3 regions of the Chryseobacterium sp. CBSDS_008 genome follow, and region 3 is predicted to be linked to each of the others. Evidence: riboswitches for the same ligand, from Rfam matches in the RefSeq annotation. Region 3 holds a riboswitch; each other region holds the start of a gene.
The links. Region 3 has a riboswitch for S-adenosylmethionine ahead of ACP3T3_RS13645 (TonB-dependent receptor plug domain-containing protein). Riboswitches for the same ligand answer to the same signal wherever they lie in the genome.
Positions count from the first base shown of each region.

Region 1: it holds a riboswitch for S-adenosylmethionine, as region 3 does, so the genes downstream of both, ACP3T3_RS16495 (SusC/RagA family TonB-linked outer membrane protein) here and ACP3T3_RS13645 (TonB-dependent receptor plug domain-containing protein) in region 3, are expected to answer to the same signal.
Region 2: it holds a riboswitch for S-adenosylmethionine, as region 3 does, so the genes downstream of both, ACP3T3_RS17220 (alpha/beta fold hydrolase) here and ACP3T3_RS13645 (TonB-dependent receptor plug domain-containing protein) in region 3, are expected to answer to the same signal.

Region 1 covers NZ_CP188202.1:3,642,227-3,649,313, reverse strand. Annotated here, with positions in the region: gene ACP3T3_RS16495 (SusC/RagA family TonB-linked outer membrane protein) at 1-2,658, opposite strand, end outside; SAM riboswitch class I at 2,742-2,840, opposite strand; gene ACP3T3_RS16490 (type II 3-dehydroquinate dehydratase) at 3,086-3,493, shown strand; gene pckA (phosphoenolpyruvate carboxykinase (ATP)) at 3,644-5,260, opposite strand; gene ACP3T3_RS16480 (GYDIA family GHMP kinase) at 5,388-6,293, opposite strand; gene fabD (ACP S-malonyltransferase) at 6,304-7,087, opposite strand, start outside.
Region 2 covers NZ_CP188202.1:3,796,079-3,803,165, forward strand. Annotated here, with positions in the region: gene ACP3T3_RS17215 (MGH1-like glycoside hydrolase domain-containing protein) at 1-2,018, opposite strand, end outside; SAM riboswitch class I at 2,207-2,313, shown strand; gene ACP3T3_RS17220 (alpha/beta fold hydrolase) at 2,374-3,312, shown strand; gene ACP3T3_RS17225 (ACT domain-containing protein) at 3,318-4,856, shown strand; gene ACP3T3_RS17230 (O-succinylhomoserine sulfhydrylase) at 4,985-6,145, shown strand; gene ACP3T3_RS17235 (homocysteine S-methyltransferase family protein) at 6,182-7,087, shown strand, end outside.
Region 3 covers NZ_CP188202.1:3,027,863-3,034,949, forward strand. Annotated here, with positions in the region: gene ACP3T3_RS13640 (APC family permease) at 1-146, opposite strand, end outside; gene ACP3T3_RS13645 (TonB-dependent receptor plug domain-containing protein) at 154-2,577, opposite strand; SAM riboswitch class I at 2,671-2,776, opposite strand; gene ACP3T3_RS13650 (alpha-amylase family glycosyl hydrolase) at 2,869-5,706, opposite strand; gene ACP3T3_RS13655 (hypothetical protein) at 6,026-6,310, opposite strand; gene ACP3T3_RS13660 (fumarate hydratase) at 6,404-7,087, opposite strand, start outside.

The sequences.
Region 1 (7,087 bases), 610 kb from region 3:
CAGTCCAGGAACATCTGTATAAGGATTTTCCGGAGTCCATCTGTTTAACATTTCTGCGCTCCATGCGCGTCCTCCGGCACTTCCGTTATGCATGATAGAAGTATAGTCGGTATCTAAAATTTTCCCTCCGATTTTGAAGGTCAGTAATCCTGAAAAATCAAAATTCTTATAAGTGATACTGGTGCTGATTCCTCCAGTCAGTTTAGGCAATGCAGAACCTTGCAGCAATTTTGTAGCTTTTGAATATTCCGAAGTAGTTCCTTCCACTGAATTTCCACTGGCATCGGTAGAAACTGTTTTCCACAATGGCTTTCCATTGCTCGGATCTACCCCTACCCATTCCGGAATAAAGAAATCATATACAGAACCTCCTACTGTCAGTAACTTAGTTCCTACGACCAGAGAACCACCAGGCAACTTGGTTACTTTATTATTTAAAGTACTCAGGTTTACATCCACATTCCATTGGAAATCATCAGTCTTAATCGGAGTTGTAAATAATGAAAATTCAAATCCTGTATTCTGAATCGTTCCGATATTGGCAGGGTAATCACTGATTCCCAATGATGGAGCAACCGGCATATTAAACAGAAGGTCCTGGCTTTTTCTTTTGAAGTATTCGATATTTCCTTTAATCCTGTTATTAAGAACAGCGAACTCCAATCCTACATTTAAATTAAGGTTGGTTTCCCACTTCACATTATTGGTAGATGTTTTTTCAAGCGTGGTTCCCGGTTCTCCCCCAAGACTGATAAATCGGTACAACTCCTGATATGCATAATAAAGAGGCTGTCCGTTGGGACGAAGTAATTTATCATTTCCCTGACCTCCATAACTGGCTCGCAATGTTAATTGATTGAAGACATTTAAACTTTTAATAAATTCTTCATTGGATATCTTCCATGAACCTCCTACTGACCAGAATCTTCCCCATCTGTTATCTTTTTCAAATCTTGAAGAGCTGTCTGCTCTTCCTGATGCGGATAAGAAATAGGTGTTGTTATAATCATATTCTACTTTTCCCAGGAAGCTTAATAAGCTTAATTTATTACTGTTTCCACTGAAGCTCCCTAATAGAGAAGCCGCATCCGGCTCATAATAGTATGGCAGAGAAAACTGGCTTCTTGTTCCGGAAATTGTCTGATAATCATATTTATAGAATTCGTGTCCTGCTAAAGCATTGATGTGATGCTTTCCGAACTTTTTATCATACGTCAGTATATTGCTGGTGGTATAAGAAAGCGTTCTGGTATTGGTTTTCGTCACCGAACCTCCGATTTCAGCACCCTGTCCCAGTAATGGATTTGAATAATAATGCCCGTTATAATTCACCAAATCAACAGAAAAGCTGGTCTTGAATTTCAACTCCGGTAAGAAAATGAACTCCATGAATCCTTTTCCTGAAAAGTTATCTTCTTTATTTTCGTTTTTGTCTAATGGAAGGGTTGCTGCCGCATTTTGATTCTGAAGCGCATTCGTAGGTCTGTATTTTCCAAAATCATAAACCGGGTTTCCATCAGCATCCAAAATGTAAGTTCCATCAGCATTCCTCTCATAATAAGGGTAGAATGAAGGGATGAATCTTGCCGCATTGATGATATTACTGGCCTTGGAATCCGAAGAAGTAGGTGCCTGCTGAACACTGTTTGTGTAATTTAGGTTTACCCCAACATTCAGCCATTTTTTTACTTCAGAATTGATTTTTAATCGGGTATTGTATCTTTTATAGCCTGATTCAATCGCCATTCCTTTATCATCAAGATAGCCCAGGGAAAAGAAATAATTGCTTTTCTCACTTCCTCCACTGATATCAAGATCTACCTGATTTCTTGAAGCTACTCTTTGTAAAATATCTCTCCAGTCGTCATTCCAAAGTGGTGAGGCACCCGGTAATAGCTTTCCATCTGCTCCTACCGGTTTTGGATAAGCGGTCCCATAAGGATTGATTCCAAGGGTAGAAACAAGGTTATCCGTTGCCATCTGGGCAGCCTGCTGAGAAGAAACTTTTCCGGACTGATATCCGTTTCTCAATGCTTCCCAATAGAGTTGAAAATACTGATCCGTATTTACCTGTTCATAATCTTTGACAGCTCTTCCTGAGAATCCCTGACTGATATTGAAATTGACTTTAGCTTCTCCTTTTTTACCTGATTTTGTAGTAATGATGATAATTCCGTTTGCTCCTCTTGAACCATACAAGGCACTTGCTGTAGCATCTTTCAAGACACTGATAGATTCAATATCGCTTGGGCTGATAGAGTTCAGGTTTCCGTCAAAAGGAATTCCGTCCACCACATATAAAGGGTCGCTGGAAGCACTGATGGAGCCAATCCCTCTGATCCGGATGGTAGAAACCGCGCCGGGCTGTCCTGATGCACTTGTTGTTTGGATCCCCGCAACCTGCCCTTCTAATGCTTTGGTAATATTGGTGACAGGCCTGTTATTGATCTTATCGCTGGAAATGGTTGCTACTGAACCTGTATAGCTGTTTCTTTTTGCCTTTCCATAGGCTACCACCACTACTTCATCAATTTCTTTTTCATGGAGGCTGTCTTTGTTCGGCCTGGAATTCTGCGCGCTTACACTGGCCACTCCCAGAAAAAATACAGCAACCGGAGGTATCCAGGTTTTAGAATTGAATAAATTTTTGCTAATCATAATCAATTTTATTTATCATATATTAAAAATTTACCCTTTGCAGAAAAGTCAGCAAAGGGCATCGATAAATACGATAAACCAAATGCTTATTTTTCCTTAAAAGGCTGAATGTAACACCTTGCCGCACGGGTAGGTTGTTAAGACTTCACAGGGTCAGTTCCCTCCGTCTTTCTTTATAAGCCGATCGAAATATGGTTGCAAAGCTAAAAACTTTTAGTCTACAAAACAAGTAGACTTATAGATTTTTCATGATAAATTTTAAAAAATTAACATAAAATTTTAATAAAATCCATTATAATAAGGAGTTGCAACCGTTGCTATATTCTCATACATGATAAATATCATTATTAATAATTCAAAGTCATATAAATTCAACCTGAGGTTAATTTGTGTGTGATTAATTGAAAAAAGTTTTTAATTTTATAGGATGAAAGTTTTGATTATAAACGGGCCAAATCTCAATCTTTTAGGAACCAGAGAACCGGAAATCTATGGAAATGTTTCTATGGAAAACTATTTGGAAATTTTAAGGTCCGAGTTTCGGTCTCATGAATTAAAATATTACCAGTCGAATATCGAGGGAGAACTTATCAACAGGCTTCAGGAAGATGATTTTGATGCTGTAGTGATTAATCCGGGAGCTTTCACCCATTATTCTTATGCTATTGCAGATTGTTTGAAAAATATCCGCAAACCAAAAGTAGAGGTTCACATCAGTAATATTTACAAAAGAGAGGAATTCAGACAGAAGTCTGTAACGGCAACAAATGCGGATGCGGTTTTATCTGGCTTTGGAATGGATGGATATAGATTGGCTTTATTAAGCTTGAAATAATTTTTTCAACCACAGATTACCCAGATTTTCACAGATAATTATGGATAGTAGGAAAGGTAGGAGGTAATATTTACTGCTATTAAATTGCGAGAAATAAAATAAGAAAGCCTCATCGTTGATGAGGCTTTCTTGTATGTTGATTGATAACTATCAGATAGTTTGTTCCTGTAACTGAGGTCCTGAAGCTATTAACTTCTTCCCTTCTTCTGTATCACAGTACTGTTCAAAGTTCTTAATATATCTTGAAGCAAGATCTTTTGCTTTTTCTTCCCATTCTGAAGCATTTTCATAGGTATCTCTAGGATCTAAAATACCTGTAGAAACGTTTGGCAATTCAGTAGGAATTTCAAGGTTCATGATAGGAACCTGAGTTTTAGGGGCATTTTCGATTGAACCATCAATAATAGCATCAATGATGGCTCTGGTATCTTTCAGAGAAATTCTCTTTCCTGTACCATTCCAACCTGTATTTACCAGATAGGCTTTAGCACCGTGCTCCTGCATTTTACCGATCAATGTTTTAGAATACATGGTTGGGTGTAATGTAAGGAATGCTTCACCAAATGCCGGAGAGAAAGATGGCTGAGGTTCTGTAATTCCTCTTTCAGTTCCTGCTAATTTCGAAGTATACCCGCAAAGGAAGTGGTATTGAGCCTGGTCTTCATTCAGGATAGAAACCGGAGGAAGTACCCCAAATGCATCTGCAGAAAGATATACAATCTTCTTAGCATGACCTGCTTTAGAAGGCAATACAATTTTGTTGATATGATAGATTGGATAAGAAACTCTTGTATTTTCTGTGATAGATCCGTCAGTATAATCTGCTACTCCATTGTTCACAACAACGTTTTCAAGAAGTGCATCTCTTTTGATTGCTCTGAAAATATCCGGTTCTTTTTCTTCTGATAAGTCAATTACTTTAGCGTAGCACCCACCTTCATAGTTGAATACTCCGTTGTTATCCCATCCGTGCTCATCATCACCGATAAGGTATCTTTTAGGATCTGCTGATAAAGTAGTTTTACCTGTTCCTGAAAGACCAAAGAATAAAGCAACATCCCCTTTTTCTCCTACGTTTGCAGAACAGTGCATGGAAGCCATTCCTTTTAATGGAAGGTAGTAGTTCATCATGGCAAACATCCCTTTCTTCATTTCTCCTCCATACCATGTACCTCCGATGATCTGTAGTTTTTCAGTAAGGTTGAACATGATGAAGTTCTCAGAATTTAACCCTTGTGCTTCCCAGTTCGGGTTGATAGTTTTTGATCCGTTGATGACTGTGAAATCCGGCTCACCAAAGTTTTCCAGTTCGTAGTGAGAAGGACGAATAAACATGTTTGTTACGAAATGCGCCTGCCATGCTACTTCAACGATAAATCTTACTTTAAGTCTTGTATCTGCATTCGTTCCACAGAAAGCATCTACCACATAAATCTTCTTAGCTTCAGAAAGCTGGTTCATCACTAGTTCTTTACAAGAGCTGAAAATTTCTGATGTGGTAGGTAAATTTACTTTACCATCCCAAAAAATTGTATCTCTTGTAACATCATCCTGAACAATATATCTGTCTTTAGGTGAACGACCTGTGAAAATTCCTGTTTTTACTGACACTGCGCCAGATTCTGTAAGTTCAGCTTTCTCAAATCCCTGATTTTCAGGAGAAACTTCAGCCTGATATAATTCTTCATAAGAAGGATTATACACTACTTCATAGTTTCCTTTAATCCCCAATTTTTCTAAATCCTGGATGATTTTAGTGTTTTTCATTTTACTTATATTTTCTATTTCTTTATTGACTTCAACAAAAATAATATTAATTATTTGTTAAAGATGGTTTAAATATACTGATATAAGTCAGAATGACAAATAAAAAAAAGGAATTGTAAATTACTGATTATAAATTAATTATATTTTCCCATTCAAAAACGGTTGTAAAACCTTTCTCCCAAAAATAGTCTTTAAAGCCCCCAAATTTGGCACTCATTACAAAATCTCCGCCCCATGCACCCAAACTTTTGACAAATGAGGGGCAATCTGAGAATAATTTTTCTTTAACTGTGGAAATTTCAAGAAAATCAGCGATTTTTCGCTCATGAATTATCATTAATTCGGAAAAATTTTCCAATTCACCGCATAACATTATTTTCTTTGTGATATCTGAAAATTCATTAACCAGTTCCGGAGACTTCTTTTTTGATTTATAAAAACTGATTCCTTCTCTGCTGTCCTGCTTCTGATTTAAATGAATAAAAATAAGTTCATTTTTAAAAGAAGGACTGAAGTTTACTTTCTCATATTTTATCTCAGGCTTACTTTGGAAAAGGACTGCAGATTTTTCCTTCGCTACTGCGATATCATATCCGCTTCCTCCCAGGCTGACCGTATTCAGATGGAAAGGGTCAATTTCTGCCCATTCTGCAAGATTGGTCATGAGAGTGGAACTGCTTCCTAAACCATAATCCGCAGGGAACTGCAGATTGGTCTTTAAATAGTAAGTAGAATTACTTTTGAATTTAGTTTTGGAAAGCTGCTGAACATTCTTTAATGTTTTGGCAATAAATTCAGCGCTTGATGGAATATTGGCTTCAAGGATCTGCCAGGTTTTATAATCAATGACAGCTTTCAGCCATAATGTGTTCTGATGATAGGCTTCCCAGAAAATCAGGGAGTTTTCGTCATCTTTTTCTTCAAAGAAAAACTCTTGTCCCAGCCTGGTAGGTACCGCTAAGACAAGAGCTCCATCGATTGCGAAATATTCTGAAGTAAGCATAAGCTTGCCCGGTGAAAATATCGCGTTCATATTTTTTTGTTTAGATGGCAGAAGCAGCTTCTACTGATCCGTCAATTTTTTTGATCAATCCCTGAAGGGTTTTTCCCGGTCCTACTTCTACGAAGTTAGAGGCACCATCTTTAATCATATTCTGAACAGACTGTGTCCATTTTACAGGACCGGTAAGCTGAGCGATCAGGTTTTGTTTGATCTCATCAGGATTCGTTACCGCTGTTGTTGTGATATTCTGATATACAGGAATCGTTGCTTTTCTGAATTTTGTTTTTTCGATAGCTGCTGCCAGTCTTTCCTGTGCAGGCTGCATCAGTGGTGAGTGGAAAGCTCCGTTTACCGGTAACAGCAATGCTCTTTTGGCGCCTGCTTCTTTCAGTTTTGCGCAAGCTTCTTCTACTGCCGGTGTTTCTCCTGAGATTACCAATTGCCCCGGGCAGTTATAGTTTGCCGGAACAACAATTCCGCTGATCTGTGCGCAGATTTCTTCAACCTTAGCATCGTCTAATCCTAAGATAGCCGCCATAGAACTTGGATTGGCATCACAAGCTTCCTGCATAGCCTTCGCTCTTTCAGAAACTAATTTTAAACCGTCATCAAAGGATAAAACCCCGTTGGCAACCAAAGCTGAAAACTCTCCTAAAGAGTGTCCTGCTACCATTTCAGCACCCAGGCCATTTACGGCTTTTAATGCTGCTACTGAATGTATAAATATTGAAGGCTGGGTAACCTCTGTTTTCTTAAGATCCGCATCCGTCCCGTTGAACATAATGAAAAGAATATCGAAACCTAAAATTTCATTGGCAGATTCC
Region 2 (7,087 bases), 770 kb from region 3:
CAGTGGGAGACAAGTTTGGTAAGTTCCGGTTTATTTTTTAGGATCCATTCCATTCTGCTTCTGAAATTCGGCATCTTTTCCAACAGACGGTGGTCTACAATTTCAACAGCAAACAGAGGAATCAAGCCTACAATGCTCCTTAATCTTAAAGAAACACTGTCTCCGTTTCCAAGCTGCAATACATCATAGAAAAATCCGTCTTCCTCGTTCCACAGGCCTTTTGTTCCTTCACCCAGGTTTTCCATGGCTTCAGCGATATAAAGGTAATGTTCAAAAAACTTGATCGCCATATCTTCATATACCTGGTAATATTGGGCAAGTTCCATGGCAATACGCATCATATTCAGTGCATACATGGCCATCCAGCTGGTGCCATCTGCCTGTTCAAGGTGCTGGCCATCTTTTAAAACCATATTCCGGTCAAAAGCCCCGATATTATCAAGCCCAAGGAAACCGCCTCCGAAAATATTTTTACCGTTTTTATCCTTTCGGTTCACCCACCAGGTAAAATTAAGCAGCAGTTTCTGGAATACTTTCTCTAAAAATAATAAATCCGGCTTTCCGTTATTTTTTTCATCAATTTTAAAAACACGGAAGCAGGACCAGGCATGTACAGGCGGATTCACATCGCTCATATTCCATTCATAGGCAGGAAGCTGCCCGTTAGGATGCATGTACCATTCTTTCGTAAGGAGTAAAAGCTGTCCTTTGGCAAATTCAGCATCGATGATAGAAAAAGGCACACAGTGGAATGCCAGATCCCACGTTGCATACCATGGATACTCCCATTTGTCAGGCATGGAAATAATATCCTTGTTGTGAAGATGATTCCATTCTGTATTTCTTACATATTCGTTGAAGTTTCTTGGAGCCTCAAAATTAGGATCTCCTTTCAGCCATTTTCCGATATTATAATGATAGAACTGCTTGTTCCAGAGAAGTCCTGCAAAAGCCTGTCTCTGAACATTTCTTTCGTCTTCATTTACGGTGTCACTCTGAATTTCGTTATAAAATTCTTCAGCTTCAGCCTGTCGCATGTCAAAAATATGATCAAAGTTTTCAAAAGGCTCATCAGTCTCATCGGGACATAATCTGAATTCAAAAACTTTTGATGCTCCAGCTCCAATAAGCTCATCAATCAGAAAAGAAGCTTTTGTTCCCTTTTGTTCAGGATTTATGGTATTGGTTTCATGAATAATGAAATTATTGATTCCATCTTTATAATAAGTATCCTCTGTTTTAGGAGCTCCGTAAAGCCTGGAGGTATTGGTTTCATTATCACAGAATACACTTTGTGCATTTGGATTCCGGGAATAGAACTTTTTGATAGGAATACTGTCGTGCCCGATATTTATACATCCGTCATCAGAAGCACTCAGTTCTCCTTTATAAGTATTGTAACCCCATTTCCAGTTATTTCTGAACCATGCTGTAGGTGCTACAACAATAGGTGCATTATGCTGGCTTCGGTTGCAGACTGTTACTCGGGCCAGAATATCATTGTGATCGGCTTTGCAATACTCAATGAAAATATCAAAATATTCATCATTATCGAAAATTCCGGTATCGAATAGCTCATATTCAGGTTCCTTTTTACTGCGTCTTCCGTTTTCTGCAACAAGCTCATCATAAGGAAATTCATTGATCGGATATTTATACACCATCTTCATATAGCTGTGAGTAGGCGTATTATCCAGATAATAAAAGATTTCTTTAATGTCTTCCCCATGATTCCCCTGAGGGTTGCTCAATCCAAAGAATCTTTCCTTTACCATTTTATCATTCTTATTCCAAAATGAGAAAGCAAAACATAAAAGCTGCTTTACATCAGAAATTCCGGCAATACCTTCTTCACCCCATCGGTAGGCATAGCTTTCGGCATTGCTATGATTGGTAAAATTCCATGCATTCCCGTTCGGGCTATAATCTTCGCGTACATTTCCCCACTGCCGGTTGCTTACATAAGGTCCCCAGTTTTTCCATTTGGTATCTTGTAGTCTTTCTTTTTCGGCGGTCATATCTCATCACTTTTCTATACGAAGTTAGTTTTTTTGAAAAGTAATTCCAATTTTTTTCATCTGAATAATTCTTAATACAGCTTTGAAATACTTGTATTTAAGGGCTTTTTTAAATATTAAAATAATTTTTTTTTGAAATTAAAAGAAAAGAGCTACCTTTGCACCATTCGTTCATTCAAATATTGAAAATGTTATCAAGAAAGGTTGAGGGATTAGACCCTATGAAACCTTAGCAACCCTTTGCGCAAGCAAAGAAGGTGCTACGTTCTACCAAAGTATTTTGGACAGATAACTTACTGAAGTTCTTTTCAGCCATTTCCTGTGGCATTTTCAATTGTATTAAAATTTAATAGAATTGAAAACAGAACTAAACTATATTAATCTTTCGTATCAAACCAATTCCCAAAAGGAATACCATATCTCATTAAGCTATCAGCTTTTTGGGAAAAATCTGTTTACAGCCCCTGTCATTTTAATCAACCATGCTCTTACCGGAAACTCAAATGTATCCGGAGAAAAAGGATGGTGGAAGCAGCTGGTAGGAGAAAATCAGATTGTTGATACCGATAAATATACAGTGCTGTGCTTCAACATACCCGGAAACGGATATGACAATTTTTTAATTGAAGATTATGAAGACTTTACGCCTTCAGATATCGCACAGATATTTCTGAAAGGGCTTGAAGCTTTACATATCAAAAACCTATATGCCATTATAGGAGGCTCTCTGGGAGGAGGCATTGCCTGGGAAATGCTTGCCAGGCAGCCGGATCTCGCAGAAATATTTATTCCTATTGCCTGTGATTACAGAACACACGATTGGCTTCATGCCCAATGTCTGGTTCAGAAATTTTTATTGAATGATAAAGAAGAACCATTACAGAAAGCGAGAATTCATGCCATGTTGTGTTACAGAACTCCACAGTCACTCAATGACAGATTTCAAAACCAATATAACCAGGACAAACAACGCCTGGAATCAGAAGACTGGCTGGTTTATCATGGTAATGCACTAAACGAGAGGTTTAGTTTAAAAGCATACAAACTGATGAATCATCTCCTGATGAATATCAATGCTGATGAGACAGGACTGGAGAACATACAGGCGCGAATGCACATGATCTCCGTAGATACAGACTTATTCTTCCCGGCTTCTGAAATCCGAATGTGTTTTGAAAACTTACAAGAGAAAAATAAGGATGTTTCTTATCACGAGATCCAATCTATACACGGGCATGACGCTTTCCTAATGGAATATCAACAATTAAATAATATCATTAAAAACATTTTATAGAAGTAATGAAAAATGCTAACGAAATAAAATTTTTGAAGAACAGATCAATCATCAAATTTGAAGGAGAAGATTTCCTGGGTGAAATCGGGATTGACGGACGAATTTTTAAAGCGCTTACTTTAGCGCGCATCAGTGTGGGAGTAATTTCCCAGCAGGCCATAGAAAACGGAATTTCTATTCTGGTTCAGGAAGTTGATGCAGAAAAAGCAGTAGCTTGTCTTATTAATGAGTTTGAAGCAGAAAGAAAGTCCGGAAAAGTTTCCCAGATCTATAGTATCAATAATGTTTCTGTGATCGGTTTTGTAGCAGAAGATTTCAATAAAGTCTTTGCCGAGCTGGCAAGAAACAATGTTTTCCCATTGCTTTTGAATCAGGTGGCAGGAGAAAACAGAGTCAACATCGTTGTGACTTCCTCACAGGATGAAAAAACAAGAAATATCATAGAATCTGAAATTTTCAAAAAGCCAAAGACCGTTCATCTGGCAATTATTGGTCACGGAAACGTAGGAAAAACTCTGATCGAACAGGTGCTTGAATCTGCCGAAGAAATTAAAAAACGTAAAAAAATAGACCTTAAAGTAGTTGCAGTAGCCAACTCAAAGAAAATTGCCTTCAACAAAAAAGGATTTGATGCCAACTGGGGCGATGAGGTTTTGACAGCAGAACATCCATCGAGTGTAGAAGAACTGATTAATTTCTCCAATGAAAATCAATTGGAGAACCTTATCGTTGTGGATAACACAGCAAGCAAAGATTTTGTAAAGAACTATCACGCTTTGGCAGAAAACGGATTCGATCTGGTTTCTTCCAACAAAATTTTCAATACCCTTCCGATAGAAGAATACAGAAAACTAAGATATACGTTGAATAAAAATAACAGACGCTATCTGTATGAAACCAATGTGGGCGCAGGGTTGCCGTTAATTGATACCATCAAATTATTACACCTTTCAGGAGAAAATATAACCAGAATCAAAGGCGTATTCTCCGGAACACTAAGCTATGTTTTCAACAATTTTTCTTTGAGAGAAGATAAATTCTCAACCATCATCAACGAAGCTTTGGAAAAAGGGTATACAGAACCGGATCCGAGAGAAGACCTATCAGGAAATGATGTAGCAAGAAAATTATTGATCCTGGCAAGAGAATTAGACCTGATCAACGAATTCGGAGATATCAGTGTTCAAAATCTGGTTCCGGAAAGCTTACTTGAAGTTTCAAAATCAGAATTCCTTTCAAGACTGGAAGAACTGGACGAAGAATATCAGAAAATAAAAGAAAACCAGGAACCGGGGCATGTACTGAGATATGTAGGAGATTTACATGGTGATCTGCAGAAAGACAAAGGTGAATTAGATGTAAAACTGATTTCTGTTCCGGCAACTTCAGCTTTAGGACAATTAAAAGGTTCTGATTCCATCTTTGAGATTTATACAGAAAGCTATGGTGAAAATCCAATTGTGATTATGGGAGCCGGAGCCGGGGCAAAAGTGACGGCAAGAGGCGTATTCGGAGATATTTTAAGAGTAAGTGAAACGAAATAATATGTAATGTAACAATCTAACAATGTAACAGTTTACCAATATTGATTATTGTCATTCTGAGCATAGCAAAGAATCTCATTGTTGCACTGTTAGATTGATATATTGGTAAATTGACAAATTAAAACTATATGGAAAATTTTGAAACATCAGCAATAAGAACCCAAACGGAAAGAACCCAATTTGACGAGCATTCTACACCATTATATCTTACCTCCAGTTTTATATTTCAGGATGCGGAAGATATGAGGGCAAGCTTTGCCGAAGAAAAACCAAAAAATTTATACAGCCGTTTCTCTAATCCAAACGTAACAGAATTTACCGATAAGATTGCTAAAATGGAAGGCGCAGAAGCAGGATATGCCTTTGCTACAGGAATGGCCGCTATCTATTCTACATTTGCAGCACTATTAAATGCCGGAGATCATATCGTGAGCTGTCAGTCTGTATTCGGATCTACACATACTTTGTTTACCAAATATTTCCCGAAATGGAATATTGAAACTTCTTACTTCAAAGCAGGTGATGCAAAAAATGTTGAACAATACATTCAACCCAATACAAAGATCTTATATCTTGAAACGCCTACCAATCCGGCTATTGAAATTCTGGATCTTGAATTTTTCGGACAGATCGCCAAAAAACATAATCTTATCTTTATTGTAGATAATTGTTTTGCAACCCCTTATCTTCAGCAGCCAATCAAATACGGTGCAGATATTGTTGTACACTCAGCAACGAAATTAATTGACGGGCAGGGAAGGGTTCTAGGAGGAATAGCCGTAGGAAAAGAAGACCTGATCAGAGAAATTTATCTTTTCGCAAGAAATACAGGACCTGCATTATCTCCTTTTAATGCCTGGGTATTATCAAAAAGCCTTGAAACATTGGCTATCCGTGTAGAAAAACACTGTGAGAATGCATTGAAAGTAGCCGAGTTCTTAGAAAGTCATCCTAATGTAGAACTCGTAAAATATCCATTCCTGAAATCCCACCCAAGCTATGAAGTCGCCAAAAAACAGATGAAGCTGGGAGGAAATATCGTAGCGTTTGAAATAAAAGGCGGAATAGAAGGCGGAAGAAATTTTTTAAATAAGATACAAATGTGTTCGCTTTCTGCCAATTTAGGTGATACAAGAACGATCGTTACGCATCCGGCATCCACTACACATTCCAAACTATCAGACGAAGAAAGAAATGAGGTAGGGATTACTGCAGGGCTGGTACGTTGTTCAGTAGGACTGGAAAATGTAGACGATATTATTGCAGATCTGAAGCAGGCTTTAGATTAATTCAAACCGTTGAGGGAATACCTAAAATAGATAAAAATGAAAAATTCAGAACAATTATATAAAGCTTTATCCGAAAGAATTTTAATTCTTGACGGTGCCATGGGAACGATGCTTCAGAGGTATAAATTTGAAGAAGAAGACTACCGAGGAGAGCGTTTTAAAGACTGGGAGCATCCGGTAAAAGGAAATAATGACCTGCTTTCTCTGACACAGCCTCAGGCAATTGAAGAAGTTCACAAGAAATACCTGGAAGCAGGAGCAGACATCATTGAAACCAATACCTTTTCCGGAACTACCATTGCGATGGCAGATTATCACATGGAAGATCTGGTGTATGATCTGAATTATGAATCTGCAAAAATTGCAAGAAAAGCCTGTGATGAATACACTGCGAAAAATCCGGATAAGCCGAGATTTGTAGCTGGATCTATCGGGCCAACGAACAGAACGGCAAGCTTAAGTCCTGATGTGAATGATCCCGGATACAGAGCCATCACTTTTGAAGAGTTGAGAGTCGCTTACAGGCAGCAGTGTGAAGCTTTGCTGGATGGAGGATCAGATATCCTTCTGGTAGAAACCATCTTTGATACTTTGAATGCAAAAGCAGCATTATTTGCGATTGATGAACTGCAGGATGAAAGAGGAATTAAAATACCGATCATGGTTTCAGGAACCATTACCGATGCTTCAGGAAGAACATTGAGTGGACAGACCGCAGAAGCTTTCCTGATCTCCGTTTCCCACCTGAATTTATTAAGCGTAGGGTTCAACTGTGCATTGGGAGCCGATCAGCTGACCCCTTATCTTGAAACACTGGCTCATAATTCAGAATTCTACGTTTCAGCATACCCGAATGCCGGTTTACCGAATGCTTTCGGAAAATATGATGAAACGCCTGAAGATATGGCAAGACAGATCAAAGAATATGTAGAAAAAGGGCTG
Region 3 (7,087 bases):
ATACTCCATAACAAAAAAATACTGTAGGTATTGGTAATATCGGATAACTGAAATCCCAGGGTTGTAAAAATTCCTGTTCCGATCATATTGGAAACCACGATAGCTGCGGCTGTTTTCCAGCCAATCTGATGTGAGGTAGTACTCATTTAATGATTAAAAATTAAAATTAAGCCTTCCAAAGAAATAATTTCCCAGTGTTCCCATCTGAACCGGCGCATATTTGAATACTCCATAATATGAATTTTCATAAATCTGACGATCCGGGAAAACATCAAAAACATTGTTAGCTCCTACCGTAAAGTTGATACTTTTTGTAATATCATATCCAATACTGATGTCTGTAACTACCTTTGGGGAGAATTCCTGGACGCCTCCAAAAGGATAACCATCTCTTATTACTTTGCCAAAATAGGTATTTCTTACGAGAAAATTGAACCTCCCCATTCCATAATTCAATCCTAATGAAGCTTTTGTTTTGGGTGACAAAGTTTCAATGATATTGATCTGATCCGGTCCAAAGAATTCATTTTGCGGAGTTCCTAAGTTTTCCGGAAAATGGAAATCTGTGATTTTTGTTTCTGTATAGTTTCCGGCAAGATTCATATTTAATTTTCCATTACCTAGAATCCAGTCATAAGAAAGCACTACATCTACTCCTTTTGTTTCCGTATCAATGGCATTGGCGAAAAATCTTCCGCTTTCAACTTTAAACTGATCCAGTCTTGGATCGGTAATATTGCTGGTAATCACAATCCTGTTTTTTACCTTTATCCAGTATCCATCTATGGAAATAGTCAACTTATTAAATGGCTTCAGAGTAAATCCTGCACTTGCATTGACAGAAGTTTCCTGTTTGAGTTTATCAAATCCAAGAATTCTCGCTGCATCGCTATCATTTCTGAAAATCCCTTTGGTTACAATTCCGGAACCGGAAGTGGAAATATCGGCATAAGAGTTATTAAAATACTGCTGCTGAAGAGAAGGTGCTCTGAATCCTGTTCCTACCGCTGCTCTTACCGCATAGTTTTTTACAAACTCATACCGCACCGCCAATTTTCCATTCAGCGTATTTCCAAAATCTGAATAATTTTCAAATCTTGCAGCCGCATCAATGTTCAGTTTTTTATCTAAATCATAGGAAACATCCGCATATACCGCAGTGGAATGTCTGTCTTTCTTCAAGGCATTATTTGGAGAAAATCCGATAAAGGATTGAGATCCGCCCGCGCCAAGCACTGTGGATCCTTCTGTGGCAACATTTCCATTGATGTCATATTGGGTATAAGATGCTTCATCGCCGGCTTTAATCTGGTATTGTTCAAATCTGAATTCGCCTCCGAATGCGATATTGAAACGGTTTATATTTTTAGAAACATCAAGATTAATGGTATTCTGAAGGAAACTATGGGCACCTGCATAAAAACGGGTGGGTGATTTTGCGCCGAGAGATGCATTGTTGGTGTTATTGACATTATAATTGAAAGTATTGCTTCCAAAGGTATTGCTAAGGTCAAAAAGCCAGTCATTGACATTATATTTTGCTCCTGCAGCATAAGAAACATCATACACCTGAGATGCCAGCGTTGCCTGAAACCCGTTCGGGTAAATGGATGAAACCACATTAGACGTTTCGCCCGGAAGCCTTCTGAAACCAAACCCTTTTCCTTCTTTAACACTGAATCCTCCGAAAGAATAGATTATAAAATGATCGTTAAAAGGGTATTCTGCGTTGAAAAACAGCTGTCCCTGTCTGATCTGGGCGTCTCCGATCTGAAAATTAAAATCGTCACGGGTTAATCCCCTTTTTTCAATTTCTGCATCATCTGCCGCTCTTGCTGCTGCGGGATCATCAGCAAATGCATACGCAAAATTATTCCCGAAAATATCAAGATCGTGATTTTGTGTTCTTGTGGTTTTCCCTCTGTGGCTTAATTGTAATGAAAGATTAATATAACTGTCTTTTTTTCCTAATGAAGTTCCGTAGTTGGCTCCGGCCTGGTAAGTGTCGCCGTCATTTCTTCCGGTTAATCCATAGGTAAGGCTTGCTGAAGCTCCGGTATTTTTCTTAAGAATTATGTTGATCACTCCTGCAATGGCATCAGAACCGTATTGTGCGGCAGCTCCATCTCTTAAGACTTCAATCCTATCAATTGCAATCACCGGGATGGTACTCAGATCTGTCCCTACAGAGCCGTTTCCTACTGTATTCTGGTAATTTACCAGAGACGTAGAATGCCTTCTTTTTCCGTTAAGCAGCACCAAAACCTGATCAGGCCCCATTCCTCTCAGAGTTACAGGATCAATATGTTCTGTACCATCTGAAGCAGACTGCCTCACGGCGTTAAACGAAGGAATGACATAGTTCAGGAGATCCTGAGCCGTCATTTGTGGAGAACTTCTCTGGATTTTATCAATATTAATTACATCTACAGGGACCGGTGTTTCCAGCTTTGTTCTTTTGACATTCCGGTTTCCGACGATGATGATATCTTCAATCTGTTTTCCTTTTTCCTCACTTTCCTGAGCGGCGATCAGAATTGCTCCAAGCAATAATACAGCTGTACTTAATTTTTTCATTTTTATTCTTGCCAATTAATAATGTGGATCTGACGGATGTTTCCGCAGATACATAAGATTTCAAGAAATGGAATTCATATAGAGTATTGACTTCACTTATCTCCCCCTAAGGGTTGGAATTAGCACCTTTACACTGCTGGAACCGTGCAGGTTGCTAAGGTTTCTTTGGGCCAAATCCCTCCACCTTTCTTGATAAATCTACTGCAAAAGTAGACTATTTTTTTAAATGTACAAAAAAGGCAAATCTGCTATACTGCAAATTTGCCTTTTTATAATTTTTATGATTTTATTTTATTGAGCAATCATCTTTTGAATGGCTATTCCTGTATCCGATTTCAGCTGTACCAGATACATTCCTGCAGGATAACTGATTTTCGCTTCAAACGTACCGTTTTCTTTGTTCAGTTTGAAAGAATCCAGTCTTTTACCCGTCATATCAAAAATTGAAATTTCTCCATTTTTCGCTTTGCTGAAAACCAGCTTAGCTATTCCGTTTCGAACCGGGTTATCTGCAATCTGAAGGGATAATTTGTTGGCAGCATTGGTATCTGCTGTTGACAAAGCGCCTGCATAATTTCCAAAGATTCTGAATTCTCCCGGTTGTAAAGTAATCGGAGCCGTTGTGGAGATTATATTTGAAATGCTGTTATCCATCAGGTTCTGCCACTGGCCCGCATAAGGGAAGTAAGGTACCACATTCTGTACGGAAGTAGTGTAATTGGCTAATACCACGACATTCTTTATTCCTGTTATAATAGCAGCGTCATACACATAGATTCTTGTGATCAGACCATTGGGGTCATTCGTAAGGTTATTGGATTCTATGCTGTATGTTTTAGATTTAAAAACCGGGTAGGTGTTTCTGATATTGATGATTTTAGCCCATGTATCGTAAACAGCCTTTCTGTTTGTATTGGTATCGTATCCTAACGTAAAAGCAACAGGTTTTTCATCTGTTCTGCATCCGCTGTCTATGGTACCGTTTGCACACCTGTTGATACTGAATTCATATCCTAATTCTCCAAACTGCCAGATCATTTTCGGGCCGGGAATGGTAAAGAAGGTTGCGCCGAAAGTTTTCATTCTTTCAAGAGCAGTATTCAGGTTTTTCACATTATAACTTCCGTTGACTGCCCCGTATGCAAGGTTTTTAAACATCAGCCTTTCTTCATCATGGCTTTCTCCATAGCCTACAGCACTCATATTGGTAAAACCGTGAAGACTATGGTTCATACGGTCGTAATTGCTGTTTTCCTGATATCCCATTGTATTCTGATTGTAAGGATCTGTCTGCTTATTCCAAAGCATAACACCTTTTCCTTCTGCTATTCTGTAGTTCGCCCACTGCTGTTCTTCCGCATCTGTTCCCAGGTGTTCGAATATCATGTAAGAGTTCGGATCGAGAGCCCATTGTCTGTCTGCATAGTGTTTCATGATATCTACTCTGTCCTGCTGATAGGCATTAGTGCAGACTTCATCGTTTTCAGAGCAACTTTGAGTAAATCCTTTGGTTAAATCCCAGCGGAATCCGTCTATGTGATATTCAGTCAGCCATTGCTGAAGACATCTTTCAACGTAATATTGCGTTGAAGGACTGGTATGGTTAAAATCATTAAATACATTGTAGGAGTGTTTCGGGACCTGATTGAAATAAGGATTGTTTGCCGCAACATCACCATAGCCGTCACCATCGGGATCTATATTCCAAAGTCTTACTAAAGGAGAGCGGCCGGTTGCATGATTAAATGCTACATCCAGAATCACGGCAATTCCGTTCTGGTGGCAGAGATCAACAAATTCTTTGAATTTTTCCGGAGTTCCATAAGCTTTGTCCAATGCATAATGGAAAGAAGTATTGTATCCCCAGGAAAGGTTTCCGTCGAATTCCATGATCGGCATTAATTCTATAGCATTGATTTTTAAATTCTTTAAATAAGTAATTTTATCAATCAATGACTGCCAGTTTTTTTCCTGTGTAAAGTCTCTCAATAATAATTCATAGACGACCAGATTTTCTTTTGCCGGCCGTTGAAAACTGGTCACCTGCCAGTTGTAAGCCGCCTGCCCTGTTTTAAATGTTGAAACTTCAAAACCCTGTCCGGCAGGAAATGCCGGTAAATTCGGATAGGTAGAAGCCGAAATCCATTGATCATCATAAGAAGACAAGATTTGAGGAGAATATGGATCTGCCACTTTTCTCAGATCGTTCGTTCTGTATTGGAAGGTATAGAGCTGCTGAGGAGTTAACCCGATTAATTCAATCCAGTACAAATCCGGATTTGTAGTATCTCTTTTCATCAAATAGGTATCATTCACCGCCCAGTTATTGAAACTTCCGATAACATGTACAAAACTTTTCCCCGGAGCATATAAGGCAAGCCCTACTTTGGTCTGATCTGTCGGGTGATAGTTAATTCCCTGTCTGATCCAGTTGGGTATTGCTTCAGAAACTACATTTCTCGGTACCTGTAAAATGAATGCTGCCGTTTTAGAATTGGTTCCCTGTGTGGCAACAAGTTCCATACTGGCATCCTGAGTAACGGTATAGTTATAAGAATAGGATTGTGATGGAGTTGTGGTAGAATTTACGACAGTTCCGTTGGCTTTTAACTGAAATGTTGCATTAACATTGGTTGCAGCGGTAATATTGATGGAATTTCCCACCGGGACAGAGGTCAGGCTATTTGCCAGAGGATTTGTAAGGTTTAAGCTTAAAATTCCTACGTTTACAAAAATATCGGGTGAAGTCTGATGGGCTCCTGTTTTATCTTTTAATAAAAACCCAAACCTGCCGATTCCTGTTCTTCCAAAGAAAGTGGTTGGAGTAAAAGTAAGTGAGTAACTGTCTGTTGCAGCATTATAATTCAGTTTATTCAGATCGTTGGAATTATTCCAGCTCCCATTGGTAGGGCAATCCTGGCTGTTCTGATAATTGGTGTCAAAAGACCAGGTCCAGATATAAATCGCATTATTGGAAACACCCCATGCAGATTCATCAATCTGACTTCCGGGAACCGTAAGCGTAACGGCATCGGTTTCATTGAACGGATTGGGTGTAATGGTATAATTGATCTGTCCAAAAACAAATAATGTAATCAACAGAAAAACAACAGAATATATTTTTTTCATTGTTTATTTTTTATCGAATATAATATTATTTTTCTTTCATAGCCACTATTTTCGATCTGCCTTTATCAAATATTTCAATTTCCCGGAAAAAAATAAAAAAAGACGCATGAATAATGATCAGGAATCATTTGGCACTGATGAAGAAATTATGATCAAAGAATGTGCAATAGTTGTGGCTGTAAAGAAATATGAGTATCTCCTGAAAGACTGAGAAATAATAAATAGAAAAACCGCTTAAAATACATTAAGCGGTTTATATATATTGTTTTGCTTTGATATTACTTTTTCAGAATTCAGGTGAAAAAGCAATGACAATCAATTAATGATGATGTCCGTGATCGTGTAGGAAAGGTCCGTTTCCTTTAGGCTCGCTATAGATAACCTCTACGCCTTCCTGTTCAGAAACAAGCTTTCTTCTGACATCTTCAGGGTCGAAAGGCTTTACTTTTCCGAAATATTCTTTTAAACCTTCAGTTAGCCACATTGGAATTACCAATCCGAAGAACATGAAAATACACCAGAATCCTACTAAGAACATAGTAATGAAGAATATAGTCCATAGGAACTGGTAGAACGGCCAAAATGCTGATAAAATCGTTATCATTCTCTTAAAGATTTTAGGCAAAAATAGAACTTTTTTCCTTTTTACACAAAAGATCAGTGTTCTATTTTGTTATTTATTTTAATTTTAAACTAATTAGTGGGCAAGATCTGCAAAGAAATCGTTGCCTTTATCATCGGTAATGATGAATGCAGGGAAGTCTTTTACCTCAATTTTTCTTACGGCTTCCATTCCTAATTCAGGGAAGTCCACTACATCTACAGACACAATATTGTCTTTGGCAAGAATAGCAGCCGGTCCTCCGATAGATCCGAGATAGAAACCTCCGTATTTGTTACATGCATTGGTCACATCTTTGCTTCTGTTTCCTTTTGCCAGCATGATCATACTTCCGCCGTGGCTTTGGAATTCGTCTACATAAACGTCCATTCTTCCGGCAGTAGTAGGCCCGAAACTTCCTGAAGCCATTCCTTCCGGAGTTTTTGCAGGTCCTGCATAATAGATCGGGTGGTTTTTGAAATAGTCCGGCATTGGTTTCCCGCTGTCGATAATTTCTTTGATTTTTGCGTGAGCGATATCTCTTGCAACAATCAGGGTTCCGTTCAGTTTTAATCTTGTTTTGATCGGATATTTGGAAAGCTCTGCAAGAATTTCCGGCATTGGTTTGTTCAGGTTGATCTCAACAGCTTCTTCCAGATGTGGAGGGGTATCGGGTAAGAATCTTTTCGGATCCTGCTCCAATTGCTCAAGGAAGATTCCTTCTTTTGTGATCTTTCCTTTGATATTTCTGTCTGCAGAACAGGAAACTCCCATTCCTAC